DNA from 2 places in the Limosilactobacillus avium genome. Region 2 is predicted to be linked to the other one. Evidence: riboswitches for the same ligand, from Rfam matches in the RefSeq annotation. Region 2 holds a riboswitch; the other holds the start of a gene.
The links. Region 2 has a riboswitch for FMN ahead of ribD (bifunctional diaminohydroxyphosphoribosylaminopyrimidine deaminase/5-amino-6-(5-phosphoribosylamino)uracil reductase RibD). Riboswitches for the same ligand answer to the same signal wherever they lie in the genome.
Positions count from the first base shown of each region.

Region 1: linked by a shared signal. The riboswitch ahead of QOS01_RS00755 (ECF transporter S component) and the one ahead of ribD (bifunctional diaminohydroxyphosphoribosylaminopyrimidine deaminase/5-amino-6-(5-phosphoribosylamino)uracil reductase RibD) in region 2 are both predicted to bind FMN.

Region 1 covers NZ_CANCWN010000001.1:145,517-153,071, reverse strand. Annotated here, with positions in the region: gene rpsA (30S ribosomal protein S1) at 1-885, opposite strand, end outside; gene cmk ((d)CMP kinase) at 958-1,644, opposite strand; gene QOS01_RS00770 (SAG1386/EF1546 family surface-associated protein) at 1,665-2,243, opposite strand; gene QOS01_RS00765 (RecQ family ATP-dependent DNA helicase) at 2,330-3,772, opposite strand; gene QOS01_RS00760 (helix-turn-helix domain-containing protein) at 3,765-4,796, opposite strand; gene QOS01_RS00755 (ECF transporter S component) at 4,904-5,482, opposite strand; FMN riboswitch at 5,571-5,690, opposite strand; gene QOS01_RS00750 (pseudouridine synthase) at 5,809-6,525, opposite strand; gene scpB (SMC-Scp complex subunit ScpB) at 6,525-7,130, opposite strand; gene QOS01_RS00740 (segregation and condensation protein A) at 7,093-7,555, opposite strand, start outside.
Region 2 covers NZ_CANCWN010000015.1:926-8,480, reverse strand. Annotated here, with positions in the region: gene QOS01_RS06020 (alpha-L-rhamnosidase) at 1-2,047, opposite strand, end outside; gene ribH (6,7-dimethyl-8-ribityllumazine synthase) at 2,154-2,615, opposite strand; gene ribA (GTP cyclohydrolase II) at 2,618-3,799, opposite strand; gene QOS01_RS06005 (riboflavin synthase) at 3,799-4,401, opposite strand; gene ribD (bifunctional diaminohydroxyphosphoribosylaminopyrimidine deaminase/5-amino-6-(5-phosphoribosylamino)uracil reductase RibD) at 4,394-5,452, opposite strand; FMN riboswitch at 5,598-5,740, opposite strand; gene QOS01_RS05995 (PhzF family phenazine biosynthesis protein) at 5,831-6,613, opposite strand; gene QOS01_RS05990 (L,D-transpeptidase) at 6,918-7,555, shown strand, end outside.

The DNA.
Region 1 (7,555 bases), on a different contig from region 2:
CTTAACAGTTCCTGTTAATACAGAGCCAGCTGGGGCCTTTTCTTCGATGTCATCCCATGGTCCAGGAAGAGTTTGCTTGATGGACAGGGAAATCCGTTCATGGTCAGGGTCAACGTTTAATACCTTAACCTTGACATCTTGACCAGCGGACAATACATCAGAAGGCTTGTCGACGTGTTCGTAAGAAATTTCGGAAACGTGAACCAGCCCATCAACGCCACCAAGGTCAACAAAGGCACCGAAGTTAGTCATCCGGGCAACCTTACCTTCAACAACGTCACCTGGTTGCAGTTCAGCAAAAATCTTTTGAGCAGCCTTTTCGTGTTCTGCCTTAACGATTTCACGGTGAGACAAGATCAGGCGGTTTTCGCTTGGTTCGATTTCAATAATCTTGAATTCAAGTTCTTGGCCCTTGAATTGGTTAAGATCTTCAACGTAGTGATCAGTGATCATTGAAGCAGGAACGAAACCACGTACTCCAGCATCAACGACTAAACCACCCTTAACTGCTTGGGTAACCTTTGCAGTGATGGTTTCACCATCGTCGAATTTCTTTTGGATGTCATCCCATACCTTACGGGCTTCAAGACGACGGTGAGAAAGTAAGTAACTACCATTTTCCTTATCGTTACCAATCTTGGAGATGACAACTAAGTCTAATTCGTCACCTACTTTAACTGCATCATTGATGTCTTCAACTGGCTTGGTTGATAATTCCTTAGCAGGGACGACACCTTCAACCCCTGCATCTTTGATACCAACGATAGCTTGGCGATCATCATCGATTGCCAATACTTCACCCTTAACAACATCGCCCACCTTGACGGTTTCAATGCTGTCGAGCGCTTTTAACATATCGTTCTTGTTTTCGTTGTTTTCAGCCATTAAAAAAAATCCTCCTTGCAACAATCAACTCTGAACACTATTCTACTAGAAAAGCTCCCGCTTTTCCAGTGTTTACGATAATTCGTTGAGAGTTTTTTTGATAATATCACTAATTTTGTCAACGACTTCGTCAATCGTTAACTTTGTTGTGTCCAAGCGGATTGCGTCCGGGGCTTGCACAAGGGGGGACACCTTCCGGGAAGAGTCCTTTTGGTCACGAAGTTCAATTTCGTGCTGCAACTCCGCCAGGGAAGCCGTTGCAATCCCCTTCTCCTTGTTCTCAACGTAACGCCGCCGTGCCCGTTCGTGAGCCGTTGCAACCATAAAGATCTTCACGGGAGCATCGGGTAAAACGGTGGAACCAATATCGCGACCGTCCATCACGATTCCCCCTGTCTGGGCAATCTGCCGCTGTTGGTTCGTCATTTCTTGGCGAACTGCCGGAATCGCTGCAACCGCGGAAACGTTATTATCAATTTCACCCTGACGGATTGCTGTGGTAACCTCTTCACCATTGAGGAAAACCCGTTGCTCCGGGTCGCCCGGCTTAAACGAAATCGTGATTTGGCGGGCTAAATCAGCGATCTGTTTGGTCACATCCATTGCGATTCCCTGCTGCAAGGCGGCAAGGGTTACAACCCGGTACATGGCACCGGTATCACAATAAACGTAATTAAAGCGTTTAGCAACCAACTTAGCAACCGTACTCTTCCCCGCAGAAGCCGGTCCATCGATTGCAACTTGAATTCCATTCTGCATATTCATTATTCACTCCTCAATTATCGTACCCTAATCTGCTGTCCCGGTCGCAACGGCGTATTAACGGACACGTTGTTCATCCGGGCTAGTTCCTGCGCCGACATTCCATTTCGTGCAGCGATCCGGTAAACACTATCACCGCGCTGAACAGTTGCGTAACGGTTGTATGAATACTGGGTCCGTTGGCTGCTGCTAGAAGACTGTTGAACGCTTGAACTTGTCTGTGACTCTTGACTGGTGCTAGACAGGCTATTAACCGTTGTCTGCCGATCATCCGTCGTCTTTTTACTTACCCTAGAGGTTGATGAAGAATGATGAGTTGGTTTTTTTTTACTACTCACGGCCGATTTAGCGGTTTGTTCTGTTCGTACTGGGTGGTTAAACGACTGCTTGTTGTTGAGCCAGTATATCAATGGTGTAGCGGCCAACAGGATAATCAATACAATCAAAACGGTGGTAATCGTTGAACTGTGCGATTCCTGCTTCCGCCGTTCCGTCCGGGATAGGTGACCACTACTGTCACGGTCTTCATTATCATTGAACTTCTTATCCCAAAGTTCATCGTTCTGCTGCCGGCTCTCCTGCCGATGATCACTCATTCTCACTCCTCCTTCCTACGCAAAGTTAACATTCTGATTGTAGCGCACTGAATTGCTAATTGTCTAGATGGCAAAAAATGGCGGAGCTAATTTTTAACAAGATTTAACAATGAAGCCAGCCGACAATGCCAGTCAAACGACGGTGACTTAAGAGAAGGCGGAACTCTCTTTGGTAATATTCCCGTTTCCAGCCAGTCCGCTAACTCGTGATCACAGCACCTTTCCTGTGTAGTGGACGGTTCATCAAAATAACGGAGAATAAAGTTCCGGCGGCATTCAGCAGAATGAACATAGTTGGTCATCATCTGAAGTTGGGCAAGGCGGCGCTTCTTCCGCCGGGTAAACGCCAGCTCAACCTGGGCGGGCGTAAAATGGTGCTTAAGGTAAAAGGAAAAGAGTTGGTAGTCGGGCCCTAGTGCCTTTTCATCTACCTTTCCCCGCTGAACGGCCTGCATCAGGTCGGCTGGCGGAAGGTCAACCGTCAGCAGCTGCCGCGGCAATTGCTCATCCCCAGGGGTGTATAGGATAACAGCAACACTTTGCTTACCGTCACGACCCGCCCGGCCAATTTCCTGGACATAATTCTCTAGGCTATCGGGAAGGTGGTAGTGAATCACGAAACGGATATTATCCTTATCAATCCCCATTCCAAAAGCACTGGTTGCACAAATCAGTTTGACCCGGTCATTCATAAACTGCTGTTGGATACGAAAACGGTCCGTCGAAGCCATTCCGGCATGGTAGGCAGCCACCCCTATTTTGGTCTGCGTATTCAGCCAGCTAGCCATTTCATTGGCTAAGCGCCGACTACTGAAATATATTATCCCCGCACCACCGAGCTGGGTTATTATCTGCAGCAAACGGGCCCTCTTTTCCTCACCGTTTTGACACTGGCCGACGGCTAAAAAGATGTTCGGCCGGTTGACCGAACGCTTTACCGTCACCACTTGATCACCTACCAGGCCAACCTTCTGAATGATATCACGGCGAACAGCCGGTGTTGCCGTGGCCGTTAACATCAAAGTAACCGGGTCCCCTAAAGCCTGACGGAGTTGCTTGAGCATTAGGTACTCGGGCCGAAAATCGGGGCCCCACTGTGAGATGCAGTGGGCCTCGTCGATGGTCAATAGTGAAACCGGCACTCGCTGCAATGCCTTAACGACCGCCTGATTAGTCAAAAGCTCCGGCGAAGCAAAGATGAACCGATAATTAGCTAAATTCTGGAGTAGCCGTTGACGATCAGCGCCGTAGACTTGACCCGTCAGCATGATTGCCCCCTTCTCACCCCGGCGGTGCAAACGGTCGACCTGGTCTTGCATCAAGGAGATCAATGGCGAAACAATCAATACCGTTCCGGTCATCAGGTAGCCTGGTAACTGGTATAAAAGGGACTTCCCACCACCAGTCGGCAGGACGGCCAACGTGTTGTGACCGGCCATGATAGCTTTAACAGTTACTAGTTGACCGTCGCGAAATTCGGTAAAGCCAAAGCGGTGCCGCAATTCCTGGTAGATTTTTTTCTCATCCATCTTCTTCCCTCCCCTGGAGGATCTGGTAGAGGCGAAAGCAGAAGAAGTCGCGATTCTCATCGTGGCCCCAACTAGTAAATTGCCAGCTGGCAACGGGCCCCTCGTACTTGTGCTTTAAATAATCTTTGTCTGGCGACGGGAGTAGTCTTTCCCATTGGTAGACTTGGGGGGCCAAAATCGCCGCAGTCAGAACGTGTTCGCGGATTGTTCCCAGCTTGAGGTGACGGCGTTGGGCAATCGCTGCCAACCCCTGCCCCTGTCTTAGCATATTGATTGTCTGCCAACAGCTGGTTGAAAGGGGTGAGGAAGCGAGGAGGGGTTGGAGCAGCCGGGCGACTGGCCCCGTGGTGTTTTTAGCAAAGGCGCTGATCCCGAGGAGGGCGTCATGGTTGATAACCATCGTTTCACCGATGTTCAGGCCTAACTCCTGGCTAACCTGGGCAATTGTCTGCCCACTGCCGTCGTGCCCTACCAAACCAGCAAAGAAAGCCGTCACTAACTGTTCATCTTCCCCTTCAAAGGCCGTTCCCAGCAATTCAAGCTCGCGGGCAACCTGGTGGACAAGCCGCGCGGAACCATAGCGGTGAAACCAGGCCTTTACCGCCCCCTGCTCTGAATAGGGAACGTGCACGGGGACGTAGCGACGGTTGTGGTAGGCAAGTTCAGAAACGACCTGGATTCCCAAAAGGAAGCGCTGCTCAACCCGCCTGGTGTTGGCTAGCCAGAACCAGTCAAAGAAATGGGGCTCATAGGCGGGATTTTCTTCCTGGTAGCTCACGCCAGCGGCCGTTAGCTGGACCTGATTATCATGTAAACTGATCAAGCCCGCCTTTTCCAATGCGGTGAGTTCATCGTTAAACTCGGCACGGTCCAGATCGCGCCGGCAGCCCAGCCAGTTGATAAGGGAGTACTGCTGAGCCCAGAACAAATTGGCAACTGTGGGGTGGTTTTGGCAGACGTTTTCAATCACCCGAACCCGCCGTGGCTGGTGATAGCTACACAAGTGAAGTAAAAAGTCATTCACCGCCTACTCCTCCTTTCCTATCTACTAATAATATAATACGGTAGCAATTTCTAAGCGCATCAAAAAAGCCCGTTAGCCATAAATCATCACTAGCGGGGCATGCGAACTTATTTTAATTGATGACGAAAGAGCCACTGGCGCAAGTGACTAGCAATCAGGGCAAAGACCCCGGATACCAGTAGGCCCTTAATAATGTTAAATGGCAAAACGCCCATTGCGACCAGCTGCGCCACCGGAAGTGAAGAGCGCCAGTTCCAAACGGCCATGTATAACGGGGTCAGTACCCAGAGGTTAAGCAACGACATTACAACGGTTAAGGTAATGGTCGAAAACAAAATTCCCATCCCCATTTGCCGCTTGAAGGACCAGACGCGTTGCAGCCAGACAAAGCAGAACGGTAACAGGATGGCCAAGGAAGAAACGAAGTCACCAAAGATTCCAATTAGTTCACCAACCGAAAAGCCATGAACCATTGCGTGAATCAAGCACTTAATAAACGCGATTACCACCCCTGCAAAGGGTCCGTAGATGTATCCACCGAGGAGAACCGGAATATCCGAAAAGTCAATTTTCAAATAAGACGCCACCGGAATGATTGGAAACTCAAATAACATCAAAATAAAGCCGAGGGCCCCTAAGCAGGCAACACCAACCATCCGTTGAATTCGTTGATGTGAAACTGTCATAAATAAACAACCTCCAATGAGATTGCCTTCAGTTGGCTTCCCTATGAAAAAAGCGCTGTCAACAAGTTGTCAACAACGCTTTCATTATAGAAATCTTCTCTATACCAGACTTTACTGTCGGCATTGGAATTTCACCAAATTCAACCGTTCACACGGGTTGCGGGCTGTCACCGCCGGTCGGGAATTACACCCTGCCTTGAAGACAATTCGTAATATTTTCTAATTAAATTATACCGGCGATTGGTCATCATGTCAACGCATTCACCCTTGACCCTAATCAGATGTTAGCGCCAATTGCCTCCTTGTGAAAGAGTAAACGTCTCTACCTAAAGTTGTTTTAACTTTTTCACTTCTTCCGGCCGGAGCTCCCGGAATTCACCGGGTTGAACTCCTTGCAAGTTCAAGAAGCCATAACTTTCCCGGTGGAGTTTAATTACCGGGTGCCCCACTGCTTCCAGCATGCGCTTAACCTGGTGGTAATGCCCCTCGTGAATTGTTAATTGAACAATACTCGTCTTCTTGACCCGGTCACTCTCTTTCAAGCGCGACTTAGCCGGCTTGGTCTTGCGCCCATCAAGCTTGACTCCCAAGCGAAGCTGCTTCAAGTCATTGTTAGAAACCAGGCCCTCAACCTTGGCAATGTAGGTCTTAGCAACCTCAAACTTGGGGTGCATGAGTTTGTTAGCGAGTGCACCGTCATTTGTAAGGAGCAAAATACCTGTGGTGTCGTAATCCAACCGCCCCACTGGATAGATCCGTTCGTCAACGCCTTCTTCACGCAAAATGTCAACAACCGTCCGCCGCCCTTTTTCATCGTGGGCAGACGAGATTACCTCCCGGGGCTTATTCAGCAGGAAGTAAACGTGTTTTTCACGGTGGATGGGGACCCCATCGACTTCCACCTTGTCCCTACTGCTGACCTTGGTACCTAGTGTCCGCACAGTCTGGCCATTAACCTGAACATGGCCACTGGCAATTAGCTTTTCCGATGCACGGCGGGAGGCCACACCAGCCTCTGCCATTACCTTTTGTAAACGTTCCATTACTTATCCTCCTGACGTTTCTCACGTGATTGCAAAGCCGTCAAAAACAGGTCCCCACTTACCTGGTCGGGGGCGAGTTCACTTTCTGCTGGCAACGGTGGCAGGTCATCCAGCGAAGTTAGCCCAAAGTAGTCCAGAAAGTTCGTGGTGGTAACGTACAGAAACGGTCGACCGGGAGCATCCAACCGGCCTTTGGTATCAATCAGGCCGCGGACCATTAACTTTTGTAAGGATCCCGAACTCTGTACGCCACGGATATCGTCAATTTCTAACCGGGTAATCGGCTGCCGGTAGGCGACAATCGCCAACGTTTCCAACAGGGCCGTCGTTAGGGGGACGGTCAATGGGACCTCAAAATAGTGCTTGATTACCGGTGCCAACGCCTGCTTTGTGGCGAGCCGGTAAGTTTCGTCACTTTTCAAAAGCACGAGGGCACAGTGTGGATCCGCCTGGTAGCGCTGGGCAAGGTCACTAAGTAGTTTCCGGATTGCGGGTTTCATAAAGCCAGTAATCTTGGCCAAGTCACCCAGGGTAATTCCTTCATCCCCACTAATAAACAATAGTCCTTCAATCTGTGCCTGATTTGTCAACTGATTGTTCGTCAATCTTGGGTCCCTCCGTTAGTATGATTGGTCCAAAAAGTTCCGCTTGCTGCAAGTTGATCCGCCGGTGCCGACTCAGTTCCAGGATGGCAAGGAAGGTGGTGACCAGGCTGTCACGTGTCCGGTCGTTCTCAAACAGGGTGGTAAACCGGACCGGTCCCTTCTTCACCAGCTTTACCACGTCCCCCATCCGTTGGGCAACGCTCACCTTCTCTGCCGCGACCGTTTCTACCAGGGGCTGGTTGAGGCGGTGGTTCTTAAGAACCTGGGCATAGGCGGCCTGAAGCTGGTCAATTGTTACTCCCGGTTCAACGTGCGCCGCAATTAATTCGCGCGGGACGTGCATTGCCGGACGGGTAAATTCTTGCTGGCGGAAGCTTTCCTTATTCTTTAACTCCCCCGCCGCCTTCTTATAGCGTTGGTATTCG
Region 2 (7,555 bases):
TGTTGCCATCCGCGTCAATTACCCCGCCGTGCTGAATCGCGTACTTCATTAAGTCAGCCTCAGTCTGATACTTGACCTGGTCACCGGTCTTATGTAGCAATTGCGCTGCTTTAGCCAATTCAACCATTGACAGCCACCCAATAATTGGCGCCGTATAACAAGCCGAGTGCGCCATATTGGCGATAATCTGTTTAAAATCTTGGCTATCCGTAGCTTCACTTGGAATCAGCCATTCACCATACTGAAAGCCAGTGTTCCACAGGTGAAGCTCTATCTTATCTGGCAGGCGACTACCAGGCTTGCGTTGCCGGGCCTGGCGAATAATGTACTCCCCCCAGGCGCGCATACTTGTGTATTGGCGGCGAATGATCGCCAAATTGTCAGTAATGTTATACATCGTGATTGGCAGGTGGATTGCTACGTCCCCCCAACCAGCGGAGTTGACGATGCCATTACAACCAAATTGTTTCCCCATCTTTACTCCCGAATCATGATACTGGCTAGTGTCCGGACAGGTAAAGGTGACAATACCATTGTTTTCCTCTTGGTCAGCAGCCAAATTTTCCAGCCACTCAGTTAAGAGGGGCGTCTCGTTGGCGTTCTCCAGCGCCGTCCGGCCGTAAACCCAAACGTCACCAGTCCAACCGGCCTTTTCTCGTTGGGGGCAATCGGTTGGAATCGAGAAGAAATTCGCCTGCTGACTCCAGAGAATATTATGGTAGAGTTGGTTAACTAGCTGGTTTGAGCACTTAAAGCTCCCTAAATCCTCACCAGTTGAAGAGAGGACAATTGCCGTAAAGTCGTCCAGGTCAATCTTGCTAAAGCCCTTGAGACGAACGTAACGGAAGCCGTGGTAAGTAAAGTCAGGTACGAAGGTCGCCGGCTGGCCGTCGGCAATATAGACGTCCTTTTGCTCTGTTACCCCAAGCGCGCTCTTGGTGTTAATAAAGTAGTTGCCATCCTTGTCGAGAACTTCGGTATGTTCCAGGCTAACCTGGTGACCACTTTCTTCGTTGATCCGGCAGCGGACAACCCCTGCTAGGACCTGACCGAAGTCCAAAATCTGGTCACCATTAGGCGCGTGGATTAGCTTGACCGGTTTTAACTCACAGACTGGTCGTACAGGCATCTTTATTTGTGGCCGTAAATTAACCAGGGGATATTCTGTAGCAACTGTCGACCGCCAACCGGAAGTTGCAGCCACGGTATTCCACCCCGCCACCTTCTTAGTGGCATCGTACAGTTCACCAGCATACAGGTCGGCAGCCTGGACCGGGCTTTCTTGCCACTGGGTTGCTTCATCCGAAACTACTAGTTCATGACTGCCGTCTTGGTAATCAATCATTAGCTGAAATAGTACCGCGTGATCCGGTTTCAATCCCTTGATTGGCGGCATTGTCTGTGGGTTACAGTACCAGCCGTCACCGACCTCCATTCCAATGATGTTCTGACCGGCTTGCAACAGCTCAACCACATCGTAGTCTTGAAAATCGAGGATTCGGCGGTAGGCCGTGTGGCCGGGCGCCAATTTACGCTTATCAGGATGGTGACCGTTAATTGTTATTTGGTAGGCTCCTAAGGCTGTTGCAAAAATCCGGGCCCGGGCAACCGTCTTATCAGCGAGGCGAAAGATACGACGGAACAAACTGGCTGGTGGTTGGTGGTTAAATCCCTTTTGACGTTGTTGGTAAGGTCGATCCACCCGCCGCCACTGGGCATGCCAATCATGGGGTGACAAAAGACTGGTACTGAACGATGTCGCATTAGTCGCCTGGTTGTGGTGGTTATCCCAAGCCATCACGATTACCCGGTAATCAGCATTGCTCAGCCACTTCTTATCGGGATGAAGTGTAATAAAGGAGTTCTTAGCACTAGTAACTCGCCCGGTATCAAGAACTTGATGTTTCATGTGAAACACCTTCACCTGGTAAGCAACCTGGTTAGTGCTCTTCTGATCACTCTTTAGTTGCCATGAAACATTGACTTCTTGACCAACGCCCAATGGATGGGGCCGGGCATTAATTAAAACATTTTTTATACCTAACATAATTTCCCCTTCTTTAACGATTTACCCCTATCTTAAAAATAAAGGGCAGGTGCTTTAGGAAATTATTCGGCAAAAAGGGAAATACTTCGGCAAAAAAGAAAGCGTTTTAAATTTGTCCACTCAGTGACATCATCTCAAGTAGGCTCTGGGCCGTGCTGGCGCCCTCATTGCCCATCTTCAGGCCGGCCCGTTGCATTGCCTGTTCAATGTTATCGGTCGTCAGGATGCCAAAGGTTACCGGGACCTTCCCTTGGAGATTCAGTTCCATGATCCCCCGGGCCACGTTCTGGCAAATCAGGTCATAGTGGTCGGTCTCGCCCTTGATTACCGCCCCGAGGGTCATGATGCCATCAAATTCCCCCTTATCCAGGAGCTTCTTAACCGCAAAGGGAATCTCGAAGGCACCCGGGACGTGGAAAACCGTCACCTGGTCATCTGCCAGGCCAAACTTGGTGAGCGTGGCCACGGCCCCCGTAACCAGCTTACTCGTGACGGCGCCGTTGAAGTCGGCGACCACGATTCCCACACGTGCGTTGCTTTGGTTAAACTTTCCCGTAATTTCTTCCATGATTATGCCTCCAAATCTAATAGGTGGTGGAACTTGTTCTTCTTCGTTGCGAGGTAGCGGCGGTCGTACTTGTTTGCCCGAATTTCCAGTGGCAGGCGGTCATGAATCGTGATCCCCGCTGCCGCTAACTGGTCAATCTTATCCGGATTATTGGTCAAAAGGTCAATCTTCGTGATCCCCAACTGGCGGAGGATCTGCGCAGCCACCTTATACTGGCGCTCATCTGGTTTGAAGCCCAGTGCCGTGTTGGCCTCAACCGTGTCGTACCCCTCCTCCTGGAGGTGGTACGCCCGCAGTTTATTCTCAAGGCCAATCCCGCGACCTTCCTGGCGAAGGTAGAGGACGACGCCCCGACCAACCGCGTTAATCCGCCGCATGGCCTCGTGGAGTTGGGGCCCACAGTCACAACGCAAGGAGCCAAAGACATCCCCCGTAAAGCACTCGGAATGCAGGCGGACCAGCACCGGTTCGTCCCCGGAAACATCACCCTTGATGAGGGCCAGATTATCCCCGGCAAAGTGACGGAGTCGGAAGTCACCATACTCGCTCGGCAGATGGACCTCCTCAGCTGGCTGGCTAACCCGACTGCGCCGGTACTCCTGGAGGTCCTTGATGGTAATGATTGGCAGGCTGAACTCAGCCGCCTTCTCGTGAAGTTCCTTGGACCGGGCCATTTCCCCGTTGGACTTTAAGATCTCGCAGATATAGGCCACCGGCTCCTCCCCAGCCAACTTGGCCAGGTCAACGGCCGCTTCCGTGTGGCCGTCCCGTTCCAGCACCCCGTTTTCCTTGGCAACCAGCGGAAAGATGTGGCCGGGCTTATAGAAGTCCGCGTTGGTGGCCTGTGGGTCGGCCAGGTGGGTGATCGTCCGCCAGCGGTCAAAGGCGGAGATCCCAGTAGTCGTCGACTTGTGGTCCACACTGATGGTAAAGGCCGTGCCAAACGGGTCGGTGTTGTCCGCCGTCATCTGGGGCAGGGCCAACCGCTTAGCAACCGCTGGCGCGATCGGGACGCACATTAGCCCCCGGGCATACTTGGTCATGAAGTTGACCTTCTCCGGGGTGGCCTTACTTGCCAGCCCAATCATGTCCCCTTCAGCTTCCCGGTCTAAGTCATCCATTACAATTACCAGGCCACCCTTCTTGAGGTGGTCAATTGCGGCTTGAATCTTTTTAACGTCCATTATTGTGCCCCTTTCTGCAAATTTGCGGCAACGTACTTTCCTAAAATATCAGTTTCCATATTGACCCGGCTGCCCACCTGGAGGTCATCCAGGTTGGTCACCGTCTGGGTATGGGGAATCAGGCCGACGGAGAACCAGTCCGCGCCGGTGTCCATGACGGTCAGGCTCACCCCGTTGATGGCGACGCTCCCCTGGGGAACCACCTGGTTAGCCAGGCGGGCCGGCAGGGCAAAGCGAACCTCAATGGCGTTCTCGTTGGGCGTCACTTCCCGGACCACCGTCACCTCATCGACGTGGCCCGTCACAATGTGCCCTTCCAGGCGGTCACCAACCTGCAGGGACCGCTCGAGGTTTACCAGGTCACCGGGCTGAAGGTCCTTAAACGTCGTCTTCTCAAAGGTCTGGGGCATGAGGGTGACGTGGAAAAGCGTCCCCGTTTGCCCGACCACGGTTAGGCAGGTCCCGTTAATTGCGACCGAATCACCAATTGCCAACTCTTCTACTAGTGCCGGACTGGTCGGGGCGATTGTCAGCTCAATTGTCTCGCCCTGCTCCGCCAGCTTTTGGACCTTCCCAGTTCCCTGAACTAAGCCACTAAACATGTTCCTGCTTCCTTTCTGTGATCCTGACGTTATCTCCTAACAGCTCCACTTGCCGGTCCAAAAACGACCACGGGACCGGCGGGGTAAAGGCAGCAACCCCGTTTTGTCCCAGCATCTGGGGGCCAATGTAGGTGGTCACCTCTTCGACCAAGTCAGCCGCCGCAAAGGCCCGGTGAATCGTCGGGCCCCCTTCAACGTACAACGACTGGAGGCCCTCCTTGGCGACCGCCGCAACGACCTCCTCTACCCCACAGGTGGGCAGGCAGAATACTCGGGCAGTGGTTGCGCTGAGTCGGTCAGCGAGGGTTGGGCTGGCCGTAAATACCCAGGTCGGTGCCAGGCCATCGTGGAGGAGTTTCAACTGGGGATGGTCGGCTAACCGCCCCCGCCGGTCGAGAACAATCCGCACGGGCATGAAGGCCGGCTGTGGTTGGGGAACCAATGTTGGGTTATCAACAATTGCCGTGGTGCTGCCAATGACAATCCCCTGAAAGCGGGCCCGTTCCTGGTGGACCCGGTCATAGACCGCCCGGTTAGTGATCACCGTCCGCTGTCCCGGGCCCGCACTGACACGGTGGTCAAGGCTGATGGCCTGTTTAAGCGTGATCCAGGGACGACCGTGGCGGAAGAAGAAGTTGTAGTGGGGGTTCACCTGGGCGGCCGCCTGCTCACTGACCCCGATCACCACCGTAATGCCGTGTTGGCGTAACTGGGCGATCCCCTTCCCCGTCACCAGGGAGTGGGGGTCGGTCTCGGCAATGACAACCCGCTTAATCCCCCGGTCGATGATCAACTGGGTGCAGGGGGGCTGCTTACCGTAGTGGTTGCAGGGTTCCAGGGTTACATAAAGGGTGGCCCCCTGGGTCTGTGCCGACGTGAGTTTGGTCAGGGCGTCCCGTTCCGCGTGGGGTCCACCGAATCGCTGGGTGTGCCCACTCGCAAGGATTTCACCATCTTTGACCACTACGGCACCCACCTGGGGATTCTGCCAGGTGGCTGTCGCCTGTTTGGCCTGGTCAATGGCGATTTTCATAAAGTACTGGTCGTTGATTTCCATCACCCTCCAACAAAAAAAGCGTCCCAAGATTTCTCCTGGGGCGCTAAGCTTTCACCTTTGACGGCACTGCGGGTAAAAATAAAACCCGGATAACAAAGGTGTCATCCGGGGTCATTTTAAACTGGTAGTGTTGTACAGCGTTTTTCTTCTCCCATCCAGACTATACTGTCGGTACCAGACTTGCACTGGTTCAACCGCTGGTCACTGTCGACTAGCGGGTCACGGACTTCAAGTTGCCTTGTCACCGTCGGTTGGGAATTTCACCCGGCCCCGAAGAAAACTAACTTTCAATTTACCTATAGTGTACTTGCTCACTAACTTTTTGTAAAGGTTTTCTTTAACATTTGGACCAAATTTGTTTATCCGCCGGGGCTAAATATGCAGGGTCCCACTGGAATAGAGGACGGCGTGACCAGCTAATTTGGTAATGGCCCCCTGGTAGTTGCAGTAGAGGACACCACCCCGCGGGGAGGCCTGGTAAGCCACTAGTTTATCTTTCCCCAGTTTTTTCGCCCAGTACGGAATGATGTGACAGTGGCCACTCCCGCAGACGGGGTCCTCGGCTACTGCTAGTTTGGGGGCAAAGGACCGGGAAACACAGTCGTAGGCGGTCCCTTGAGCGGTGACGTTTTGCAAAAGGCCCGGTAAGTGCTTGAGCTTTTCCTGGTCAGGGTTCATCTGCCGGACTAGCTGTTCGTCATCAAAAACGCAGAGGAGGTCCCGCCCCAAGTAGGCTTCCACCGGCCGGGCTCCGAAGGCCGCCGTCATTTCAGCCGTCACCGCGATTGGCTTCAGGTCATAGGACGGGAAGGCCATCTCGTACTTATCCCCCACCTTCGTTACCGTCAGATCATCGCTCTTAGTGGTTGTGAAGGTAATCGTCGCGGTCGATGCAGGAGCCGCCGTCTGAAAAATGATGAAGGCTGTGGCCAGGGTGGCGTGCCCGCAGAGGTCGATCTCGCCGCCCGGGGTGAACCAGCGAAGGAGGTAGTGGTGGTCGTCCTGCTTGATGGTAAAGGCTGTCTCGGAGAAGCGGTTCTCCATGGCAATCTTTCTCATCAGGTCATCGCTGGGCCACTGGTCAACAAAGCACACGGCCGCCGGGTTACCCTTGAACAGTTCCTTGGTAAAGGCGTCCGCAATATACATTTTCATCATCATAACCGCCACCTTATCGTAGTTTATCCCCCATTATAGGGACGCTGCAGACGGCAATTCAACATCCTTTTGAAAGCTTAACATCTGGTGCGCTCCCCCTCGTTGCCCGATAACTTGTTTTATCATTATCCTCATCACGTCGATAGTGGATACTTTTGCCAAAGGGAATGGCCCTATAAATTAATATTTATCTCCCTGTTGGTACGTTGGGGCCCTGGGCAGTTGCCGCAAGCCAAACACTTGTATTTTCATCAATTCGCAGTAATATGACTCTAGTAAATATGACAAAGAGGACTGAATAATGCAAAATCTAACCCTGAAAAAGGTCATTGCTGGGGTGGTCGTGCTTTTGCTGGTGTTGCTTTTGGGCGTTCACCTGCACCAGCGGAACCACTTCAACCGCAACGTCACCATTAACCACGTGGCGGTTGGTGGCTTAACCGCCCAACAGGCCTATGATAAAGTCAGCAAGACGAAGCGAACGTCAAAGATTTACGTGAAGCAAAAGCTCGTCTACGTCGGGAAGCCGACCCGGTCAGGCTTTACCGCCAGCGACAAGGGGCGGATCGTTAAGGCACTCCATGAGCAGTACACCTTCTTCCCGTCCCGGCGGCGGGTCAACCTGATTGTTGAGCCGGCCAATCTAGATAAGTCGGCACTTGGTGACATCGACGCGGCCGTAAATAACCGCCTCCAGCAGCTCAACAGCGGCCGGCGGGCACCCCACGATGCCTACGCCGTCTACCAGGATGGCAAGGTGAAGGTCATCCCCGCCGTCAAGGGCACCCAGTACAGTGACCAGGGGTTAACCAGGACTGTTAGCCGGGAATTTGTCAATGGGACCGTCCACCTGGAGCCAAAGTTCATCATCCCCCTCAGCGCGAACAGTGCGACTGTGCAAAACGAGAAGAAACAGCTGACCAAGCTTGAGGGCCGGAG